4 regions of the Sodalis sp. C49 genome follow, and region 1 is predicted to be linked to each of the others. Evidence: predicted binding sites of a transcription regulator. Region 1 holds the regulator's gene; each other region holds the start of a gene.

Evidence for each region. The regulator CRP, encoded in region 1, controls carbon source genes, mostly activating them, when cyclic AMP is high. The targets are predictions, from matches to a motif close to ATGTGANNNNNNTCACAT.
Region 2: a site for CRP is predicted at 4,282-4,299, ahead of ABUK12_RS09010 (ABC-F family ATPase). Genes of this name have one in related genera too.
Region 3: a site for CRP is predicted at 4,458-4,475, ahead of rbsD (D-ribose pyranase). Genes of this name have one in related genera too.
Region 4: a site for CRP is predicted at 4,450-4,467, ahead of gntK (gluconokinase). Genes of this name have one in related genera too.

The regions. Positions count from the first base shown of each region.
Region 1 covers NZ_CP163303.1:4,189,716-4,195,468, reverse strand. Annotated here, with positions in the region: gene ABUK12_RS18795 (ABC transporter ATP-binding protein) at 1-475, shown strand, start outside; gene ABUK12_RS18790 (LysE family translocator) at 481-1,083, opposite strand; gene ABUK12_RS18785 (YheU family protein) at 1,205-1,447, shown strand; gene ABUK12_RS18780 (phosphoribulokinase) at 1,552-2,421, shown strand; gene ABUK12_RS18775 (OsmC family protein) at 3,054-3,476, opposite strand; gene ABUK12_RS18770 (hypothetical protein) at 3,436-3,624, shown strand; gene crp (cAMP-activated global transcriptional regulator CRP) at 3,792-4,424, shown strand; gene ABUK12_RS18760 (YccS/YhfK family putative transporter) at 4,478-5,753, shown strand, end outside.
Region 2 covers NZ_CP163303.1:2,000,777-2,006,529, reverse strand. Annotated here, with positions in the region: gene ABUK12_RS09040 (M3 family metallopeptidase) at 1-301, shown strand, start outside; gene ABUK12_RS09035 (hypothetical protein) at 323-544, opposite strand; gene ABUK12_RS09030 (flavin reductase family protein) at 696-1,337, opposite strand; gene ABUK12_RS09025 (DksA/TraR family C4-type zinc finger protein) at 1,497-1,763, opposite strand; gene dps (DNA starvation/stationary phase protection protein Dps) at 1,894-2,400, opposite strand; gene ompX (outer membrane protein OmpX) at 3,086-3,604, shown strand; gene ABUK12_RS09010 (ABC-F family ATPase) at 4,322-5,753, shown strand, end outside.
Region 3 covers NZ_CP163303.1:3,474,680-3,480,432, forward strand. Annotated here, with positions in the region: gene rbsK (ribokinase) at 1-481, opposite strand, end outside; gene rbsB (ribose ABC transporter substrate-binding protein RbsB) at 559-1,446, opposite strand; gene rbsC (ribose ABC transporter permease) at 1,470-2,438, opposite strand; gene rbsA (ribose ABC transporter ATP-binding protein RbsA) at 2,438-3,949, opposite strand; gene rbsD (D-ribose pyranase) at 3,957-4,376, opposite strand; gene ABUK12_RS15625 (hypothetical protein) at 4,574-5,753, opposite strand, start outside.
Region 4 covers NZ_CP163303.1:3,366,622-3,372,374, forward strand. Annotated here, with positions in the region: gene metH (methionine synthase) at 589-4,275, opposite strand; gene gntK (gluconokinase) at 4,569-5,120, shown strand; gene edd (phosphogluconate dehydratase) at 5,414-5,753, shown strand, end outside.

The sequences.
Region 1 (5,753 bases):
CCATGACCGGCATTTACTGCGTTCCACCACCGATGAATTTTATCTGGTGCATGACGGGCGCGTCGCATCGTTTGACGGCGATGTGGAGGATTACCAGCAGTGGCTGGTGGATCAGCAGCGCCAGGCGGCGGCGCAGGACGGCAATGATACCGAGACCCCGGCGCCGCAGACCAATAATGCTCAGGCCAGGAAAGACCAGAAGCGGCGCGAGGCGGATTTCCGCAATCAGACCCAGCCGTTGCGCAAGTCCATTACCCGTTATGAACAGCAAATGGAAAAACGTGGCGCGGAGCTGGCGGCCATCGAGGCCGGACTGGCCGACGCGGCGCTGTATGATATCAGCCGTAAAGCGGACCTGGCCCTGGCCCTGCAACAGCAGGCCAAGGTTAAATCGCAGCTGGAAGAGGCGGAAATGGCGTGGCTGGACGCCCAGGAACAGTTGGAGACCCTGACCCGGGAGTTCGAGTCGCAATAAGCGCGTCAGCGCCAGATCAGCAATACGCAGGCCGCCGTCAGCAGGCCCATGGCGACGTTAAAAGCGATCCAGGCGCGTTTGCTGCGCAGCAGCCGGCCGATAAGGGTGCCGAAGCCGAGCCAGATAACGCCGGAGACGATATTGACGCTGACGATGCCGACGCTGATGGCGCCGACGGAGGTGATATAGGCGCTGCCGCTCAGGCTGAAGCTGGCCACCGCGCCCAGCGCCATCAGCCAGGCCTTGGGATTAAGGAATTGCAGCAGGCCGCCCTGGTAGAAGGGAATGGGCCGGGGGGGCGGCGCGTCGGTTTCCAGTTTTTCATAGGCGGCGGTGGCTATTTTCCAGGCCAGCCACAGCAGGTAAAGGCTGCCCGCCACCTTCAGCATAAAATGCAGGGACGGATAAAGCGTGATCAGGCCGCCGATGCCGAAGGCCACCAGCAGCAGGATACATTGCATGCCGAGCATGATGCCGATCATCAGCGGCATCGAGCGCCAGAAGCCAAAATTGGCGCCCGAGGCGGTAAGCAGCATATTATTAGGGCCAGGGGTAATGGCGGCCACCCAGAGAAACCCCAGCATTGACAGAAAAAGACTCAGTTCCACGTTTTGGCGGCTCCCCGTAAAATAACGCGTATGAAGCTACCAGTGCGCACGGGGATGTACAAGGCATAACAGGTGAAATTTACTCAACACCTTGATTTATTGACTATCGGGACACAATATCGTGATTATTCCCTGGGAACAAATCGATCCTGACACGCTCTATAACCTGATCGAGTCCTTTGTACTGCGTGAGGGCACCGATTATGGCGAGCAGGAGAAATCACTGGCGCAAAAGGTCGAGGATGTAAAACGCCAGTTGATAAGCGGCGAGGCGGTGGTGGTCTGGTCGGAACTGCATGAAAATATCAATATCATGCCGCGCGGCCGGTTTAATGACCAGGCCGGAGATACGCCGGGCGAATAGCGAAGCCCCTGGCCCCTAAGCGCTAAATATGCTAACACTCACTTCTGGGCCTTGATGCCGGGCGCACTTCTTCACGCCGCAATTCAACCAAGCGTAGGGTTACCATGTCGACAAAACACCCCATTATTGCCGTTACCGGTTCCAGCGGTGCGGGCACCACCACCACCAGCCTGGCGTTTCGTAAAATATTCCAGCAGTTGAATATCCACGCCGCCGAACTGGAGGGTGACAGCTTTCATCACTTTACCCGGCCGGAAATGGATATGGCGATCCGCAAGGCGCGGGATTTAGGGCGCCATATCAGCTACTTTGGTCCGGACGCCAATAACTTTGGCCTGCTGGAGCATACGTTTCATCAGTATGGCGATACCGGCCGCGGCCAGTCGCGTAAATATCTGCATACGTATGACGAGGCGGTGCCGTATAACCAGATCCCCGGTACCTTTACGCCCTGGCAGGCGTTGCCGGAACCGACGGACGTGTTATTTTACGAGGGGCTGCACGGCGGCGTGGTAACCGATAGCCATGACGTGGCGAAGCACGTGGATTTGCTGGTGGGCGTGGTGCCCATCGTCAACCTGGAGTGGATCCAGAAACTGGTGCGCGATACCGGCGAGCGGGGGCATTCGCGCGAGGCGGTGATGGATTCGGTGGTGAGGTCGATGGAGGATTATATTAACTACATCACGCCGCAGTTTTCCCGCACCCATATCAATTTCCAGCGGGTGCCGACCGTCGATACGTCGAACCCTTTCGCCGCCAAGGCGATTCCCTCACTTGACGAAAGTTTTGTCGTTATTCATTTCCGTAGCCTGGCGCATATCGACCTGCCTTACCTGCTGGCGATGCTGCAAGGCTCCTTTATTTCCAATATTAATACGCTGGTGGTGCCCGGGGGCAAGATGGGGCTGGCGATGGAGCTGATAATGGGGCCGCTGGTACAGCAGTTGCTGGAAGGAAAGGAAATTAAGTAAACTCGAGGCCTCGGGTGGGAACACTACGCCCGATTCGGCCCCATCGGCATGCTTTCCCTTGAACACGCCAGGATTCGCTGCGGTGTTGGCGGGCCTAGCATACCGTGGGGCGCTCGGTCGGGCGGGAACACCACGCCCGATTCGACCCCATCGGCATGCTCTCCCTTAAACACGCCAGGATTCGCTGCGGTGTTGGCGGGCCTACCATACCGTGGGGCACTCGGTCGGGCGGGAACACCACGCCCGATTCGACCCCATCGGCATGCTCTCCCTTGAACACGCCGGGTTTGAGTGCGGTGTTGGCGGGCCTACCATACCGTGGGGCGCTCGGTCGGGCGGGAACACCACGCCCGATTCGGCCCCATCGGCATGCTTTCCCTTGAACACGCCAGGATTCGCTGCGGTGTTGGCGGGCATACCGTGCCATGGGGCGCTCGGTCGGGCAGAGAAACCATGCCCGATTCGACCCCATTGGCGCGCTCTCCCTTGAACACGCCGGGTTTGAGCGCGGTGTTGGCGGGCATACCGGGCCATGGGGCGCTCGGTCGGGCAGAGAAACCATGCCCGATTCGACCCCATTGGCGCGCTCTCCCTTGAACACGCCGGGTTGGAGTGCGGTGTTGGCGGGCCGGTTAGGCGGCTGGGGCGTGGTGTTCGTCGCGCACTTCAAAGCTGTGGGTCATATTGACCGACGCGCCGAGCATCAGTGAGACCGAGCAGTATTTTTCCGCCGATAGCGTCACCGCCCGCTCCACCGCCTTGTCGGTCAGCCCGGCGCCGGTGACGATAAAATGCAGGTTGATATGGGTAAACAGGCGCGGCGCCTCGTCGCGGCGCTCGGAGGTGAGTTTGACCTCGCAGTCCCGGACGTCCTGCCGCGCTTTGTGTAAAATCGATACCACATCAATGGCGCTGCAGCCGCCGACCGACATCAATACCATTTCCATTGGGCTGGGCGCTTTTTCGCCCGCGTTCCCATCCATCAAAACCTGGTGGCCCGAGGCGGATTCGCCCATGAAAGACAACCCTTCTACCCATTTGACCCGTGCCTGCATTATGATACTCCTGATGAAAAGCTTTCCAGCAGACTACATTTTTGTTGGAAAACTGGCAATGTTACTGAACATACTTCATGCTGAAGCAAGACAACAGAAGACACTGCTTCAAACCTATGCTAAAAACAAGGCTGGATCGGCCTCATGATAATGAAAGGGCAAGAGATCGATCGGAACATCACATTACCAGACCCTAATAAGTTCCCTTACGTCGCTCCGTTTAAACGCGGAGTCAGAGTGAATAATACAAGCGCCGTAACAGGGAATACGATGTCCCGAACCTGGGATAGCGATGACAAAAGAGGATAACAGCGAATGGTTCTCGGCAAACCGCAAACAGACCCGACTCTCGAATGGTTCCTGTCTCATTGCCATATTCATAAGTATCCATCGAAGAGTACACTTATACATCAGGGTGAAAAGGCTGAAACGCTTTACTACATCGTTAAGGGCGCCGTGGCGGTGCTGATTAAGGATGAAGAAGGCAAAGAGATGATTCTCTCCTATCTTAACCAGGGAGATTTCATCGGTGAGCTCGGCCTATTCGAGGAAGGTCAGGAACGCAGTGCCTGGGTACGGGCGAAAACCGCCTGTGAAGTCGCCGAGATTTCGTATAAAAAATTCCGGCAGCTGATTCAGGTGAATCCGGATATCCTGATGCGCCTGTCGGCGCAAATGGCCAGTCGTTTACAGGTAACGTCGGAAAAAGTCGGCAACCTGGCATTCCTGGACGTTACCGGACGCATAGCGCAAACCCTGTTGAACCTGGCGAAACAACCCGACGCCATGACCCACCCCGACGGCATGCAGATAAAAATCACCCGTCAGGAAATCGGCCAGATTGTCGGCTGTTCCCGCGAGACGGTAGGACGTATTCTTAAAATGCTCGAAGATCAAAATCTTATATCCGCGCACGGTAAAACCATTGTTGTTTACGGCACGCGCTGATAGCCCCGTTATACAGGCGTGGTGCTTCGTACCACGCTTTTTTTGCTGACAGTATGTGGCGCCGGTTAATCTACCACCCTGAAGTAAACTATGCCCTGCGGCAAACCATCGTGCTATGCCTGCCGGTGGCCGCCGGCCTGTTATTCGGCAGCTTGCAAAACGGCCTGCTGTTTTCGTTGGTCCCTGCCTGCTGCAATATCGCCGGCCTCGATACCCTGCATAAACGGTTTTTCAAGCGACTGGCCGTCGGCGGCGTGCTGTTCGCGCTGAGCAGCGTGCTGATCCAGGTGCTGTTGGCCGTGCCGGTGCCGTTGCCCTTGGTGATGCTCGGCCTGGCGCTGCTGTTCGGCGTTACCGGTGAAATCAGCCCGCTGCACGGCCGTTTATTGCCCGCCGCGCTTATCGCCGCCATCTTTACCCTGGGGCTGGCCGGCAATGTGCCGCCCGCCGTGCCGCCGCTGCTGTATATTGCCGGCACCGCCTGGTACGGGCTGTTCAACGCCCTGTGGTTCCGGTTGTGGAAGGAGCAGCCGATGCGGGAATCGCTTAGCCTGCTGTATCGGGAGCTGGCGGATTATATCGAGGCGAAATATACCCTGCTGACACAGCATACCGATCCGGAAACCGCCCTGCCGCCGCTGTTTGCCCGCCAGCAGGCGGTGATTGATCTGATTGCCCAGGTATACCAGCAGCTTTATATGCTGTCGGCCAATGATCAGCTGCAGTACAAACGCCTGCTGCGTTCTTTCCAGGTGGCGCTGGATTTGCAGGAGCATATCGCCGTCAGCCTGCACCAGCCGGACGAAGTACAAAAACTGGTGGCGCAAAGCCACGCCGAGGCGGTTATCCGCTATAACGCCCGGCTGATTGCCGCGCGGTTGCGGGTACTGGCGGATGATATTCTCTATCACCGGCAGCCGGGGCGTTTTAACATGGCCACCGCGCTGTCGGCCCTGGAAAAAATTGCCGACCGGCATCCGGATAATCCGGTCGGACAGTTTTGTTATTACCATTTCAGCCGTATCGCCCGGCTGCTGCGTACCCAGCGCCCGCTTTACCGCCGCGACCTGATGGCCGACAACCAGCAGCGGCTGTCGTTTTGGCATGCGCTGGTCAGCTACTGTTCCTTTAAATCCATGGCGCTGCGCAGCGCGGCAAGGCTTGGGATTATGCTGGCCATCGGCAGCAGCCTGGGGCTGGTATTGGATCTCCCCAAACCCTACTGGATTTTAATGACGGTGATGTTTGTCAGCCAGAACGGCTATAACGCCACCCGGGTGCGGATCCAGCATCGGGCCCTGGGCACGTTGGCGGGGTTGGTGATTGCCG
Region 2 (5,753 bases), 2.2 Mb from region 1:
TGCCGCCCATTACTGGCATCCGGGCAATAGCGTCGCCCATGACGATACGCTCAGGAGCCTGACCGGGGAGGGATTTAATCCGCTGTATTTGGCGGCGGCCTGCAACCAGACGGTGGATCAGGCTTGGCGTCAGGCGCAGGAGACCATCGCGCGCGGGATGGCGCGGCCGCAGCCGGCCGCCGATTTTGCCCTGGACGCCGTCATCACCGTTATCGACGGCGAGCGGGTGCTGGCATCCAACGCGCAGGGCGATGAGCAGATGTGCCGGGAGTTTGCCGCGGCGATTCGTCAGGCGTATTGATCCGCGGGTAAGCCGCTGCGATCAGTTTTTATGATAAACCGGGCTGTAGCCTTCGATAGCCTGGTTTTTTTCCGGGGAAAAAACCTGGCGCGGGCAATTGCCGGCGGTACTGGCGGTGGTTTTATTGATGCAGGCGCTGTCCGCGCGCGGGTTGCGCGGCATATCCGGCAGCCGATAGGCGGGCAGGGCGTAAGCCGCAGCGCTGAGCATCACAAGCAGACTGGCAAGGATTGTACGTTTCATAATAATCACGCTGTAAATAATATCATATCGGATGCTTATGATACGCTTGTTACATGGATTTTACAGCCGTGATTATTGATAAATTGCATCAGTAAATTTGATGGACAGTGACCGGCGTGTCTTGACGGACAAAGCGGCCGCCGCCCTGGGGTTAACGCGCGGGGCGATCGTCCGGACGCACTTTATCAAAGCGCTGCTCGTCCGAAATGCCGTAATACGCGCTCGGCCCTCCGGCGCGCAGTATGGGATGCGCGGCGGCGGTTTGGTATACGCCCTGCTCATTAAACAGCTTTTTATCAATATGTACCGCTACGACTTCACCCAATATCAGCCAGCTTTCGATTAATCCGCCCTGGGCGTCCTGCAACTGGATGCATTGGGTTAACTGGCACTCAAAATTGACCGGGCTTTCGGCGACCCGGTGCGCGGCCACCCGCGTGCCCTTGATGGGCGTCAGGCCGGCAAAGCTGAATTCGTCCTGTCCTGCGGGCAGCGAGGCGGAGCTGTTATTCATCGCATCGGCCAGTTCGCGGGTCGCCAAATTCCAGACAAACTCCCCGGTGGCGGTGATATTGGCCACGCTGTCCTTCCAGCCGACGCTGCAAAATCCGATGATCGGCGGATGGTAGTTAAAACCGTTGAAAAAACTATACGGCGCCAGGTTGCGCTGCCCTTGCTTATCGACCGAGGCGATCCAGCCGATAGGCCGCGGACCGATAATAGCGTTAAACGGATCGTGCGGCAGGCCGTGCCCGTGACGCGGTTCATAATAATAACGGGAAGATGAACTCATGGTTTCTCCAACACTATGGACATTTACGCCGGCGACGGGCATCGGCTTCTGTGCCGCCGGTAGCGGGCTTCGCACCGTGGTTAACACGTGGGATCGCGTGGGAAAGGGCGGCAATCCCCGACGTGGCGAGGTTGCAATAATAGTGTACTCAGGGAGCGCTCAGCGCAACTGGCTGTCTTTACTTCCCCGGCGGTTATAGCCACTGTGGGCCAGCTGTTTTTTATCTTGTTCGGACTGGCAATGCACGCACAGCTGCACACCGGGCAACGCCGCGCGCCGCGCCTGCGGAATAGGTTCGCCGCACTCCTGGCAATGATGGGCGCTTTCTCCTTGCAGCAGAGCGCTGCGCGCCCGCTGCACCGCGTCGTTGATGGTGGAATCGATTTGATCTTGTACCGCGCCTTCCGGCGCCCAGCCGCTTGCCATGGGATCGCTCCTCCCGTTAAGCCGGTGTGAAAAGTCAAAAAAGCCGGCAAGGTCATTACGCTGCCGGCTTTTGCTGCATTCAACTGATTAGCCGGCGCTAGTGCATCGCACCCACCGGCGAAGCAAGGTATTATTCGATATTAGACTCGATAAACCACAAGAATTTATCCAGATCGCGCGAAGCGGCGGTCAAGATATCAGCCGTATCTTCGTCGTCTTCTGCTTCGGAAATCGCCTTGCGGGTGTCGTTCGCCACCACGCCATAACGATCCGCCAGCGCTTTCAGATGATCCTGAACGCTGTGGATATTGGTCGGATAGCTGGTCAGCGGGGTCTTGTCATTGGTGACCTGTACGGTACCCAAGGCGACGCCGCCTAGCTGGACCACGCGTTCGGCGATGGTGTCCTGATGATCCTGGATAACGGTACGGAAACCATCAAGCATTTCGTGTACCGCGATAAAATTCGCGCCGCGCATGTTCCAATGGGCTTGCTTGGTGATCAGCGCCAGGTCGACATACTCGATCACCAGACGGTTTAACAGCGCGATACTGGAGACCTTGACCGACTCTTCCAGATCGTTACGCGTATAAATAAGTTCGGAAGATTTCGTTTTAACCAGTTTAGCGGTACTCATCATTAATCATCCTCTTAATTGATCATTATTAATTTCGTTCAGGCATAAAGTATAACAGCGTTTCGCAATCCTGCATCCTATCACTCATATCGCCGATACCTCTCAGTGTCGCCACCGCTGAACGCATTAAACAGCTTAGCAGGATAAAAGACATCAACCATGAGAGTACTCCCGGCATCACAACCGCGTTTTGTTGTTTCGGGCCGGTAATACAAATGGTTTTCATTTAAAATAATGTCTCTAATAATTATTATAGCAAAAAGTCTCTGGTTCAGCACAGCGTGCCGCAGAAACAGGCGCTGAAAATCAGGCAGAACGGCTGTGAAAGGAGATGCATTTTGTGTTCCAAAATGCCGTAATAACATAATTAAATAGTAGTGGCGGTTTTTATGAGCAGAAAATATGAGGGCGGCGACATGAGTTGCGAAAAAAAATCACGCGCATTGCACGATAGTGGTCTATTTTTTAGTCATTCAGTTCGGATTAATCTGGATATGTTGTAAGGATACGTAAAGTCTGATTTGTGACATATAGCACAAAACATAAGTAAAATGAATGGGATAGAAAGCTTTGAAAACTTATGTTACACGATACGTTTACTTGGACAACATTTATTAAGCAGAGTTTCGTGCTACTTTTTGTTATATTTTCATGGTTAGGACGTAAATTCACATTTGAGGTGGTTATGAACAAAATTGCATGTCTTTCAGCGTTAGCTTGTGTATTGGCAGTAGCGGCGGGTTCGGCGACTGCGGGCGAAAGCACCGTTTCCGCGGGTTATGCCCAAGGTGATATGCAGGGCGTCATCAACAAGGCATCGGGTTTTAACCTGAAGTACCGTTATGAAATGGATGATAGCGCGCCTTGGAGCATGATCAGCTCCTTCACCTACCTGGAAAAGAACCAGGCTGAACAAGGCACCTACGAAAAAGGCACTTACTACGGCATCACCGCCGGTCCGGCTTACCGCATTAACGATTGGGCCAGCGTATACGGCGTAGTCGGCATGGGCGTGGGCCAATTTACCGACAACGCGCAAGACGGCCGCGATTCACACCGCACCAGCGATGTTGGCGTAGCATACGGCGCAGGCTTGCAGTTCAACCCGATGGAAAATGTCGCGTTTGACGTTTCCTACGAACAAAGCCGCATCCGCAGCGTAGACGTTGGCACCTGGATCGCAGGCGTTGGTTACCGCTTCTAATTTCCCTTCTGCGATCGGGCGGCGCCGGTTTTCCGGTTAACGACCCCGGTGTGGACATGATAAGCATGGCTGAGCATTTCAGCCATGCTTTTTTTTTATCCCGGCCGCGCCCTCCCTGCTTGGGCGGCGACACTTATCCCGTATCGCCCATCCACCCTCCGGCCCGTATCAGGGCGCGCATGCTGTTTATCGAGCAGCTGCGTTTTTATATTCTTCCTGCCGCCAGAGCAGTATTTTAAAGAAGGGCAATGGTGAGCCGGGAATAATGGGCTATGGCATGCCACACCGCTATAGTGTCTCTCTTTTATCCTGCCTGACGGGACGCCCTTATTTATCGGTTATGCATTATTAGCGGTCGCCCTGGCGGGATGCTGGCGAAATGACACTGTATTTATCCTGCTCGGCGGGTAAATAAGGTATACCCTTATGATATGACAACCCTGATATTTATTGATGATGTTAATATGACAAAATATTAAATCAAATAATAATGCCTTATATTGGTTAGCGGGCCGAAAGAGGCGCGTAAGTGGCGGCCATCAGGGGCCGTTTTGCCGGCCGCGAACGCGGGCCGCGGAGCGCTAACCCGGCTCGGGGCCGCGCCGGGCACGCCAATTTTAATGCTTATGGCCATGGGCGCACACAGAGAGAGCAATTTTACAACGGAGTGTGGCATAATGTGGTTAATGTCACGTTTTTAATGAAGAGTACCTCCTTTTGCTAATCTGTAACAACATCACCATGCAATTCGGTAGCAAACCGCTATTCGAAAATATTTCCGTTAAATTTGGCGGCGGCAATCGCTACGGCCTGATTGGCGCCAACGGCTGCGGTAAATCCACCCTGATGAAAATCCTGGGGGACGACCTGGTGCCCAGCGGCGGCCATGTCAGCCTTGACCCGAATGAACGCCTGGGCAAGCTGCGCCAGGATCAGTTTGCCTTTGAACAGTATACCGTGCTTGATACCGTCATCATGGGCCATGCCGAGCTCTGGGCGGTGAAAGAAGAGCGCGACGCCATCTACGCCATGGCCGAGATGAGCGAGCAGCAGGGCTATCGGGTTGCCGATCTCGAAGTCCTGTACGGCGAGATGGATGGTTATACCGCCGAGGCGCGCGCCGGTGAGCTTCTGTTGGGCGTCGGCATTCCTCTTGAGCAGCATTACGGTCCGATGAGCGAAGTGGCGCCGGGCTGGAAACTGCGCGTGCTGCTGGCGCAGGCGCTGTTCGCCAATCCGGATATCCTGCTGCTTGACGAACCTACCAATAACCTGGATATCAATACCATCCGCTGGCTGGAGCAGGTATTGAACGAGCGCAACAGCACCATGGTCATTATTTCCCATGACCGGCACTTCCTGAATATGGTCTGCACCCATATGGCGGATTTGGATTACGGTGAACTGCGCATTTATCCCGGCAATTACGACGATTATATGACCGCGTCCACCCAGGCGCGCGAACAGCTGATGTCCGGCAATGCCAAGAAAAAGGCGCAGATTGCCGAATTGCAGTCCTTTGTCAGCCGCTTTAGCGCCAATGCGTCCAAATCACGCCAGGCAACCTCCCGCGCCCGCCAGATTGAAAAAATCAAGCTGGACGAGGTGAAGGTGTCCAGTCGCCAGAATCCATTTATCCGCTTCGAGCAGGATAAAAAATTGTTCCGCAACGCCCTGGAAGTACAGCAGCTGACCCAGGGTTATGACGGCCAGCCGCCTCTGTTCAGTAAAATAAACCTGATGCTGGAGGTGGGCGAAAAGATGGCGGTGCTCGGTCCCAACGGCATCGGTAAAACCACCCTGCTGAAAAGCCTGGTGGGCGAGCTGCCGCCGGTGGGCGGCACCATCAAGTGGTCCGAGAACGTCAGCATCGGTTATTATGCCCAGGATCATTCCAGCGAGTTCACCGAAAACATTAACGTGTTTGACTGGATGAGCCAATGGAAACAGCCCAGCGACGACGAACAGGCGGTGCGCAGCATCCTTGGCCGGTTGCTGTTCAGCCAGGACGATATCAATAAACCGGTCAGCGTCTTATCCGGCGGCGAAAAGGGCCGCATGATGTTCGGCAAGCTGATGATGGAAAAACCCAATATCCTGCTGATGGACGAACCTACCAACCATTTGGATATGGAATCCATTGAGTCGC
Region 3 (5,753 bases), 720 kb from region 1:
GGGTCTGGTGATCGCGCGCCAGGCGGGCGGCGGCGATCACGGTATCAAGGGGGGATTCCAACTGCATCAATAATGCCGCGGCATGGATGACCAACTGCTCATAGCGGGCCAGGTAGGCCGGCGTTACCGCGGCGTTAGCGCCTGGATGGATGCCGATGACATTTTCACCCTCCGCGTTGACAAAAATCAGCGCGACGCCGGTGCTGGCGCCAGGGCTGGGTTCCACGGGCAGAATATCAATGTTGTCCGCCTGCAGCTGCCGGCGAATCTGCGCGCCGATAGCATCCTCGCCCACGCAGGCGATAAAGGCGATATCGGCGCCGCTGCGGCCGGCGGCCACCGCCTGATTAGCGCCTTTGCCGCCGAACGCCACCTGATAGCTGCCGCCAATTACCGTTTCACCGGGACGGGGAAATTGTTGTAGATTAAGTATATGATCCGCGTTAATGCTGCCGAGAACCACCAGCTTTTTTATTGCCATAGCCTGTATCCTGGTTAGAAGCGTTATCGCCGGCGCGCGGCGATAACACAAGGCGCTGCTGTCGAGGTTTTACGGGCTTATTTGGTGACCAGCTTCAGGGCAACCGGGATCACCGCATCCACTTTTTCGCCTTTCAGAACCTTGTCTGCGGTTTCCACGCCGATTATACCGATCTGGTCGGGCTGCTGCGCCACGGTGGCGGCAAGTTTACCGCTTTGCACCGCTTTGATGCCGTCGGCGGTGCCGTCAAAACCCACCACCAGCACATCGGTTTTATTCACGGTTTGCAGGGCGCGCATGGCGCCCAGGGCCATTTCGTCGTTCTGCGCGAATACCGCCTGCACCGCCGGATGCGCGGTCAGCAGGTTCTGCATCACGTTAAGCCCTTTGGTGCGATCGAAATCGGCGGGCTGGCTGGCCAGCATAGTAAATTTATACTGATCGGCCGATTGTTTAAACCCTTCGCCGCGCTCACGCGCAACAGACGTGCCGGCGATACCTTCCAGCTGGATAACCTTGGCGTTCTGGCCCAGTTTTTCACCGATAAAATCACCGGCCATTTTGCCGCCGACCCGGTTGTCGGAGGCGATATGGCTGACGACGGCCCCTTTGCTGGCCTTACGATCGAGGGTGATCACCGGGATCTTGGCCTGGTTGGCAATAATGACCGCGTTGCCCACCGCGTCGGAATCGCTTGGGTTGATAAGCAAAAGCTTAACGCCGCGCACCGTCAGATCCTGCACATTGGCCAGTTCCTTGGCCGGGTTGTTTTGCGAATCGAGCACCACCAGCTGATAACCCAATTTATCCGCTTCCTGCTGGGCGCCGTCTTTCATGGAAACGAAGAACGGATTATTCAGCGTGGACACCACCAGCGCGATGCTGTCTTTCGCCAGGGCATTGGCGCTGAGAGTGGCGCTTAACGCCACGGCGGACATCAAAAAAGCTAATTTTTTCATTTTCATCTTTATCATTCCTGCGGGAGAGGTTATTTACTGCTTTTGTTATCTACCAGCACCGCCAACAAAATCACCACGGCTTTAACAATCATCTGGTAGTAGGAGGAAACGCTCAATAAATTCAGTCCGTTATTAAGAAAGCCCAGGATCAGCGCGCCGACCAGCGTCCCCATGATGCGCCCTTTCCCGCCGGACAGGCTGGTACCGCCCAGCACCACCGCGGCGATGGCGTCCAGCTCATAGCCGGTACCCGCCGTGGGCTGCGCCGAGGACAGGCGCGCCACTTCGATAACGCCCGCCAACGCCGCGAGCAACCCGCACAGCGCGTAGACGATGACCTTGACCCGATCGACGCTGATGCCGGACAGCCGGGTGGCGGCTTCATTACCGCCCAGCGCATAGATATAACGGCCCAGGCGGGTGTGATGCAGCATGTACCAGGCGGCAAGAAACACCACGGCCATGATCCATACCGGCGTGGGCACGCCAAGGGGACGACCGATGCCAAACCAGCCAAACGCGTCGGCCGTATCGCTGAAACCGGTGTTTACCGGACTGCCGTTGGTATACACCATGGTGATACCGCGCAGCAGCAGCATCATGACCAGGGTGGCGATAAAGGCCTGTACCCTGCCCTTCGCCACAATCAGGCCGGTGATGGCGCCGATGGCCGCGCCCAGCGCCAGGGAGGCGCCCACCGCCACCATGACATTCATTTCCAGCCCCACCACCGAGGCGGCTACCGCGCCGGTCAGCGCCAGCAGGGACCCGACGGACAAGTCAATGCCTGCGGTGAGGATCACCAGCGTCATACCCACCGCCATGATGGCGTTGACCGAGGTCTGCTGGAGAATATTGAACAGATTGTTGAGGCTGAAAAAATTGGCGCTCATTGAAGAAACCACGGCGATCAGCACCAGCAGCGCAATCAACGATTTTTGCTCCAGCAGCCAGGCTTTGCTGATGCCGCGTTTAACGGGGATAGTCCGGGAATTCATTACTGATTCTCCTGCTGGGTACGATAAAGCTTGCCGACGGCCGCGGCCATCAGCACTTCCTGGGTGGCCTGTTCGATGGGGAATATGCCGCTTAAGCGGCCTTCATGCATCACCATGACGCGATCGCTCATGCCAAGGACCTCCGGCATCTCGGAGGACACCAGGATGATGGAGAGCCCTTCCTGTTTAAACTGGTTGATCAACTGGTAAATCTCTTTCTTGGCGCCCACGTCGACGCCCCGGGTCGGCTCATCCAGGATCAGCACCTTAGGGCGTGTCATCAGGCCGCGCGCAATGGCGACTTTTTGCTGGTTGCCACCGGACAGCAGGCCGATAGGCTGCTCCATCGACGGCGTTTTGATATTAAATAAACGGATAAAATCCCCGACAGCCACCCGCTCGTCGGCGTGTTTCAGCCAACCGGCCTGATGGCTAAAGTAGCGCAGGGCGGTTAAAGTCATGTTTTCCTTTACCGACATGCCCAGCACCAGTCCGTCGCGCTTGCGATCCTCGGAAATATAGACAATGCCGTTGGCAAGCCCGTCCTGGGGCGACCTGGCGACCACGGCACGTCCGTCGAGCGTCACGCTGCCGCCGGTGCGCCTGGCGGCGCCATAGAGGGTTTTCATCAGTTCGGTACGGCCGGCGCCCATCAGCCCGGCGCAGCCCAGGATTTCCCCCTGGCGCAGGGAGAAACTGACGTCATGCACCCCGGGGCCCGACAGGTGGCTGACCAGCAGGCGCTCCTCGCCCGGACGCTGCGTGACGCGCGGATACTGTTCCTCCAGGCGGCGGCCCACCATCATTTCAATCAGCCTGTCTTCCTGCAGCTCGTTTACCGGCCGTTCGGCAATAAACTGCCCGTCGCGCATCACCGTGACATCGTCGCAGATCTCGAAAATTTCCTTTAGCCGATGGGAGATATAGACAATGCCGCACCCCTGCTGCTTCAGTTCGTTTATCACACTGAACAGCGATGCCGTTTCCGTATCGGTTAACGCATCGGTGGGCTCGTCCATGATGATCACCTGCGACTTAAAGCTGATTACCTTGGCGATTTCCACCATCTGCTGATCGCCAATCGATAATTCCCCCACCAACCGGTGGCTGCTATAGGCCAGGTTCAGGCGGCCCAGGAGTCGGTCCGCTTCGCGATACATCCGCTTCCAGTCGATGCCGCCGATACGGTTAAGGAATTCGCGCCCCAGGAAGATATTTTCGGCGATCGTCAGTTCAGGGATCAGGTTAAGTTCCTGATGGATGATACCGATACCGGCCTCCTGCGACGCCTTGGGGCCGCTGAAGGCAACTTCCTTTCCCATAAATATGAGCGTACCGGCATCCTTGCTGTAAATCCCGGTCAACACCTTCATCATGGTGGATTTACCGGCGCCGTTCTCCCCCACCAGCGCCATCACGCGGCCGGGATACACGGTCAGCGCCGCGCCGGAAAGCGCTTTGACGCCCGGAAACGACTTGTCTATCCCGCTCAGTTGCAGTAAGGGTTGCATAAATGCCTCAGAAGGTGACGCCGGCGCAGAGGATAACGTTGGCGAAGGGCGAGCACTCCCCGCTGCGAATAACGGCCCGGCTGTGGGCGGTCTGCGCTTTGAATGCCTGATGGCTGATATAGTCGATGACGATGGTATTGCCCTGCGCTTGCTCCAGCTGGGACAGCCCGGCCAGCAACGCCTGGTGCAGCGCGGGATTATGGGCGGCCATTTCGCTGGCGATTATCGCCCTTTCCACCTGCATCTCACTGGCCACGACGTCGAACACCTGTAAAAAGCCCGGCACGCCCTGGGTCAACGCCAGATCGATCCTGGCGGCTGTCGCGGGTATGGGCAACCCGGCATCGGCAATGACGATTTCATCGGTATGCCCCAAGCGGGAAATCAACGCGGAAACCTCGGCGTTGAGCAGTAATCCTTTTTTCATTGGCAGATCCTCCCAGCGAAACGTTTCGCTGGGCTGAAAATAATCACAAACGGGCCAAGCCACAAGCGGGAAACATCAAAAATGTGATCGCCATCGAAACGTTTCGCTGGACCAGGCGGCACGGCGGCGGCTGGCGTGACCACCGGCGCGTTGTTCATTATCGCCGGATAAAGAGCGGCCGCATCCTTGCCATGGCCTCAGGGCGCCATCTTTTGTTTGATCTCATAAATCACATCGTCCCATCTTTCTTCGCCACGCATGTTTAGACTGTGTTTATAGTCGTTGCCGCTGCGAAAAAAATCTTTTTTAATATCAATGATATCAATGGGGAAAAACATTTCACTTTCTGCATCCCACAACATATTCGCCCCATGGAGATCAGCGTGTATCATATTGACATTATTTAGTTTTTCCAGCATATCGACAAAGCGTTCAACTGCATCGTGCGGCAGGGAGCCCTCGGGAAGTGAATCTAACGTTATGCCGGGAATTTTGTACATTCTGTTATAAAAATTACCATCATTATCAGCAAATACCTTTGCCGATTCCGGGCCATAATATAAACGAAAGCTTTCAGCCTCCTTTTCCGCCAACATTTCAATATCTATATCGGCGTCGCCATCCGGATGTGGTCGCATCATCTTGATATACCAATTGGGATCCTGGCCATCCTGGAAAACGATACCGTAATCACCTTCACCAATCTGCGTACCGAGCAGGAGTTCAAGGTTAACGGATTCGTCATCGGGATCAAACACAGGCACTTTCCGCCCTTGCGCCGGCGCCACATTGACGGCGCTTTCATCAATTTTAAACCGTTTTGCCCAGGGAGGAATTTCACTAAACTGTTCAATATGCAAGGCAAACGAATATTCGTTAAACAGTCCCTCCTGGGGGAAATGGTATTGAGACAGCAGTGTTTTGGCCTGTTCAAGGTCGAACCCATCCAGGTCCTTGAGAATATCCACAGCATGCTTACGCGGCCTGAGTCCCGCCCGGCCGCTCATGCCAATCTTACGGAGATCGTTAATCCTTTCCCTAAAATTTTCGACATGAAATTTATTTTTCTTGAAGCGAAGGTTGATTTTTCGATGATTATTCATCAGAAAAAACTTGTATGCGGTTTGCGGATACCTTTTTACTTTAAAATATTTATTTTTAATTTTCAGATATGAATTATTATTTATATCCCAGCGCAGGCCAAGCTTATCAGGCGTGGACAAATCGAACGCGTTGACGCTCTCCCCGACAATATCCTTGGCAATGGCGCGTCGCAGCGTTTTGGCGACATGGATTGACGTCGGCGCTTCAAACAACCAGCGGCGACCGTCAAACTCGACGGGATGGCCGCGACGGCCAGGCATAGCCCGATTAAAA
Region 4 (5,753 bases), 820 kb from region 1:
GGGCTTTTCGCCCCGCTCTTGCCATAAGGATAATTGCGCTTCATATAACGATGTGTCGATCTGAAGGCCGCCACCAGCGTCGTCAGAAATATTTTTTGTTCATGTTGATTCATCAGTTACCCTCTTACCGCTTATTATTTTGTCATGCTAAGTCCGCCATCCCGTCTGTGCGCGCGGTCCTGTACGCCAGGGTGCCTTTTCATGAAGAGTGTCCACAGAGTTGCCTCAATAATAGGGATTGATTACACTCATCCTTGCGTTGCCAGCGGAAAGTGGCGCTAAGTATTTTAAAAAAAATTAATATAATTAAAATAATATAAAACTTTTCTTTCTCAGCTTGTCCTTGAGTACGATTAAATTTAACCCGTCCATCCCAACAGGTAAAATAATTATATTATTAGCTATAATTAATTAGCGTTAAATCATTTAAAACAAAAATTGAATATTGCTAATAGATTCAATATTAAGCATATCGATATTTTTTTCTTATGAAACCGCGCGGGGGGAATGGGGAAAGCACAATGAAGCAGCGCGGCGCGTCAACGCCGGGCCGCCCCGCTATTTTACCGCTGTGACATCTGTGACCGATCAGTCCGCATCGTAGCCCAGGTTCGGCGCCAGCCAGCGTTCAACTTCAGCGATAGGCATATTTTTACGCCGGGCATAATCTTCCACCTGATCCCGCTGGATCTGCGCCACGGCATAATATTTACTGTCGGGATGGCTGAAATACCAGCCGGAGACCGACGCGCCGGGCCACATGGCATAGGACTCCGTCAGGCGCATCCCGGCGGTGTCGTCCACATTCAGCAATTGCCAGATAGCCGCTTTCTCGGTGTGGTCAGGACAGGCCGGATAGCCGGGCGCCGGGCGGATGCCCTGGTAGTTTTCCCGAATCAATTCGTCATTGCTCAGGTTCTCGTTGGGCGCGTAGCCCCAGTAGACTTTACGCACCCGCTCATGGAGATATTCGGCAAAGGCTTCGGCCAGACGGTCGCAAAGGGCTTTGACCATGATTTTATTATAATCGTCCTGTTGGGCGTCAAAGGCCGCCGCCAGCGCATCTTCCTCCAGACCGCCGGTGACGGCGAACGCGCCCAGGTAGTCCGCCTTGCCACTGTCTTTCGGCGCCACAAAATCCGCCAGGCAATAATTGGCGAATTCGCTTTTCTCCGTCTGCTGACGCAGATGATGGCTGACCACCAAAATTTCGCGCCGGCTTTCATCGCGATAGATTTCGATGTCGTCGCCCACCCGGTTGGCGGGAAAAATACCCACCACCCCGCGCGGGTTAAGGGATTTTTGCGCGGAAAGCTGGTCCAGCAGGGCATTGGCGTCGTCAAACACGCGTTTCGCCTCAGCGCCGACCACTTCATCCTCCAGGATGCGGGGGTATTTACCCGCCAGCGACCAGGTCATAAAAAACGGCGTCCAGTCAATATAGTTGCGCAATGTCTCGATAGAGGCGCTGACGGACTGAATGCCCAGGCGATGGGCCACCGGGGGAATATAGCTATCCCAATCGATGGCCAGGTCGTTATCGCGCGCGGCCTGCAGCGAGACCGGCGGCGTACGGGGCTTTTTGCGGCCATGCTGGATGCGCACCGTGTCATACTCCTTACGGGTACGCAGTATAAATTCATCCCGCTGCCCGTCCGACAGCAGGGCCGACACCACCCCCACGCTGCGCGAGGCATTCTGCACATACACCGTCGGCCCGCTGTAGTTTTTCTCGATTTTAACCGCGGTGTGCGCCTTCGAGGTGGTGGCGCCGCCAATCAGCAACGGCAGGGTAAATCCCTGGCGTTCCATCTCTTTGGCGACGTTGACCATCTCATCGAGCGAGGGCGTGATCAAGCCCGACAGGCCGATAATATCCACGTTGAATTCCCGCGCCGCTTTCAGGATCTTATCCATCGAGACCATCACACCCAGGTCGATGATTTCGTAGTTATTGCATTGCAGCACCACGCCGACGATATTTTTGCCGATATCATGCACATCGCCTTTCACCGTCGCCAGCAGAATCTTGCCGGCCGCCTTTTGCTTTTCTTTTCCCGCCTTGATAAAGGGTTCCAGATAGGCAACCGCCTGCTTCATGACCCGCGCCGACTTGACCACCTGCGGCAGGAACATCTTCCCGGCGCCGAACAGGTCGCCCACCACGTTCATGCCGGCCATCAGCGGCCCTTCAATCACCTCAATGGGCCGCGCCGCCTGTTGCCGCGATTCTTCGGTATCCGCTTCGATGTATTCGGTAATGCCTTTTACCAGCGCGTACTCCAGCCGTTTATTGACCGGCCAGCCGCGCCATTCCGCCTGCTGTTGTTTCGTATCGTCGTCGTTTTTGCCAACGCGGTATTTCTCCGCCAGATCCAGGAGTCTTTCGGTGCCGTCGGCGCGCCGGTTGAGCACCACGTCCTCTACCGCCTCGCGCAGCTCATCGGACAGGTCGTCATAGATGGCCAGCTGGCCGGCGTTGACGATCCCCATATCCAGGCCGTTCTTGATGGCGTAATAAAGGAACACCGCGTGTATGGCCTCGCGTACCGGCTCGTTGCCGCGAAACGAAAACGACACGTTGGATACCCCGCCGGAAATCAGCGCATGGGGCAGCTCGGCCTTGATATCGGCACAGGCGCCGATAAAGTCCTGGGCATAGTTATTGTGTTCTTCAATCCCTGTGGCGATGGCAAAAATATTGGGGTCGAAGATAATATCTTCCGGCGGGAAACCCACGGTTTCGGTCAGGATGCGGTAAGCGCGGCGGCAAATGTCTATCTTGCGCTGCCGGGTGTCCGCCTGGCCCTCTTCATCAAACGCCATCACTACGACCGCGGCGCCGTAACGGCGCACCAAACGGGCATGGTGGATAAAGGCGGCCTCGCCTTCCTTCATCGAGATGGAATTAACGATGCCCTTACCCTGGATGCACTTCAGCCCTTGCTCGATGACGTCCCATTTCGACGAATCGATCATAATCGGCACCCGAGATATATCCGGTTCGCCGGCGATCAAATGCAGAAAACGCACCATGGCGGCGGCGGAATCCAGCATGCCTTCATCCATGTTGATATCAATGATCTGCGCGCCGCTTTCCACCTGCTGCAACGCCACCGCCAGCGCCTCATTATATTTTTCTTCTTTGATCAGGCGCTTGAAGCGCGCCGAACCGGTAACGTTGGTGCGCTCGCCCACGTTGACGAACAGCGTATCCTTGGCGATATTCAGCGGTTCCAGGCCCGCCAGACGGCAAGCTATGGGCCGTTCCGGCAGGACGCGCGGCGCTATGCCCTCGACGGCGCGCGCCATGGCGGCGATGTGCGCGGGCGTGGTGCCGCAGCAGCCGCCGACGATATTCAGGAAACCGGAAACGGCCCATTCCTTGATCTGCCCGGCCATTTCATCCGGGCCGAGATCGTATTCGCCAAAGGCGTTCGGCAATCCGGCGTTGGGATGGGCGCTGACATAACAATCGGCAATGCGCGACAGCTCGGCCACATACTGGCGCAGCTCATCGGGGCCTAAGGCGCAGTTCAGGCCAAAGGACAGGGGCTTGACGTGGCGCAGGGAATTATAGAAGGCCTCGGTGGTCTGGCCGGAAAGGGTGCGGCCCGAGGCATCGGTAATAGTGCCGGAAATCATCACCGGCAACTGTACGCCCATGGCCTCGAATTCGGTTTCGATGGCGAATATCGCGGCCTTGGCGTTAAGGGTATCGAAAATGGTTTCCACCATAATCAAGTCCACGCCGCCCGTCACCAGAGCGTGAACCGCCTCACGGTAAGCGCTCACTAACTGATCAAAACTGACGTTGCGGAACGCCGGATCGTTAACGTCCGGCGAAATGGAGGCGGTGCGGTTGGTGGGGCCGAGGACGCCGGCCACATAGCGGGGTTTCTCCGGCGTGCGCGCCGTCCATTCGTCCGCGCTGCGCCGGGCCAGCCGGGCGGCCTCGGTATTCAGCTCGCTGACAAGCGACTCCATATGGTAGTCGGCCATGGCGATGGCGGTAGAGTTAAAGGTGTTGGTCTCAAGGATATCGGCGCCCGCGGCCAGATAGTCGTGATGGATAGCGGCAATCACCTCGGGCTTGCTCAGCACCAGCAGATCGTTATTGCCTTTCAGATCGCTCGGCCAGTCGGCGAAACGCGCCCCCCGGTAGTCCTCTTCCTCAAGCCGGTAACTCTGGATCATGGTGCCCATGCCACCGTCCAGCACCATGATGCGCTGTGCTAATTGCCTGCGCAGTCCGTCCACTCGATTGTTCACCATTACCCCATCCACCGCTGAAAAAATCATCTTTTATGAAGCCAAAATAGGCAGAACATCCTAGCATAAATTACAGGCAATCGACGCCGAAGGCGCATGAGACTTTTTCAAATCCCACCGGTCCGGCCCGAAACGATGCTGTGCGATGTAAAAAGAATGTTTCAGATTACATTTTTAATTTGAAGCAGATCACAATTAGCGCGAAAAAACGACAAAGCATCTGGAAACCGCAGCAAAAATCGGGATAATGTTACCGGTAACATCACTACACTCTTTTCTGGCCACGGAGCCTTACGATGACAACAACAGCTAACCATATCTTCGTTTTAATGGGCGTTTCAGGCAGCGGCAAGTCCGTGGTGGCCAACGCCATGGCCCGTGAGCTATCGGCCGCGTTCCTTGACGGCGACTTTTTGCATCCGCGCGCCAACATCAACAAGATGGCGGCGGGACAGGCGCTTAACGACGACGATCGCGCGCCCTGGCTGGCGGCAATCAATGATGCCGCGTTTGCGATGCAACGTACCAACGCCATTTCCATTATCGTCTGTTCGGCGCTGAAAAAACATTATCGCGATCGACTGCGGGAAGGCAACGCCAACCTGTCCTTCCTGTATCTCAAGGGCGAATTCGATGTGATAGAAGCCCGGATGAAAGCGCGCAAAGGTCATTTCTTCAAGACCCAAATGCTGGTCACTCAATTCGATACCCTGGAAGAACCGGGCGCCGATGAAAAGGACGTCCTGGTGGTGGATATCAACCAGCCGGTGGACGGGGTCATCAACGATGCCCTGCGCTGCATCAAGGAACAGATCGGGGCAACGGCGGCTGACCTCCCGCGCGCTTAAGCAGCGATCGGCACAGCAACTATGCTTGTTATGCCAGGGATAATCATTGTCATACCCGGCCGGTAATCTCCAGAGGGCGCATCCGGCTATTTAAGCTTTTTTAGCTGAAACGATTCAATTTCACAATATCGCTGTAATAGCCGGCAGGCCGCTTCGCTACCAATAGGTTGTCATTATAAAAAAAGCGATTCGACGGTTTGTCCGGCGGCTGGGACACCAATTCCGTTGTTGAGCCAGGCTCCGCCGACGGCAAGAGCCAGGCTTGACCATTCAATCTTAAGTGTGAGGCAGATATGAATCCTACCGTAGCCCGGGTGACGCAACGCGTTATCGACCGTTCTTTACCCACCCGCACCGCTTATCTGGCGCGCATCGACGCCGCACGCGTCAAAACGGTTCACCGGTCGCAGCTGGCCTGCGGCAACCTGGCCCACGGCTTCGCCGCCTGCCAGCCCGATGATAAGCTGGCGCTGAAAAGCATGACCCGCAATGATATCGCCATTATCAATTCATACAACGATATGCTGTCCGCCCACCAGCCTTACGAGCATTACCCGCAACGCCTGAAAGACGCCCTGCACAGCGTCGGCGCGGTAGGCCAGGTAGCCGCCGGGGTACCGGCGATGTGCGACG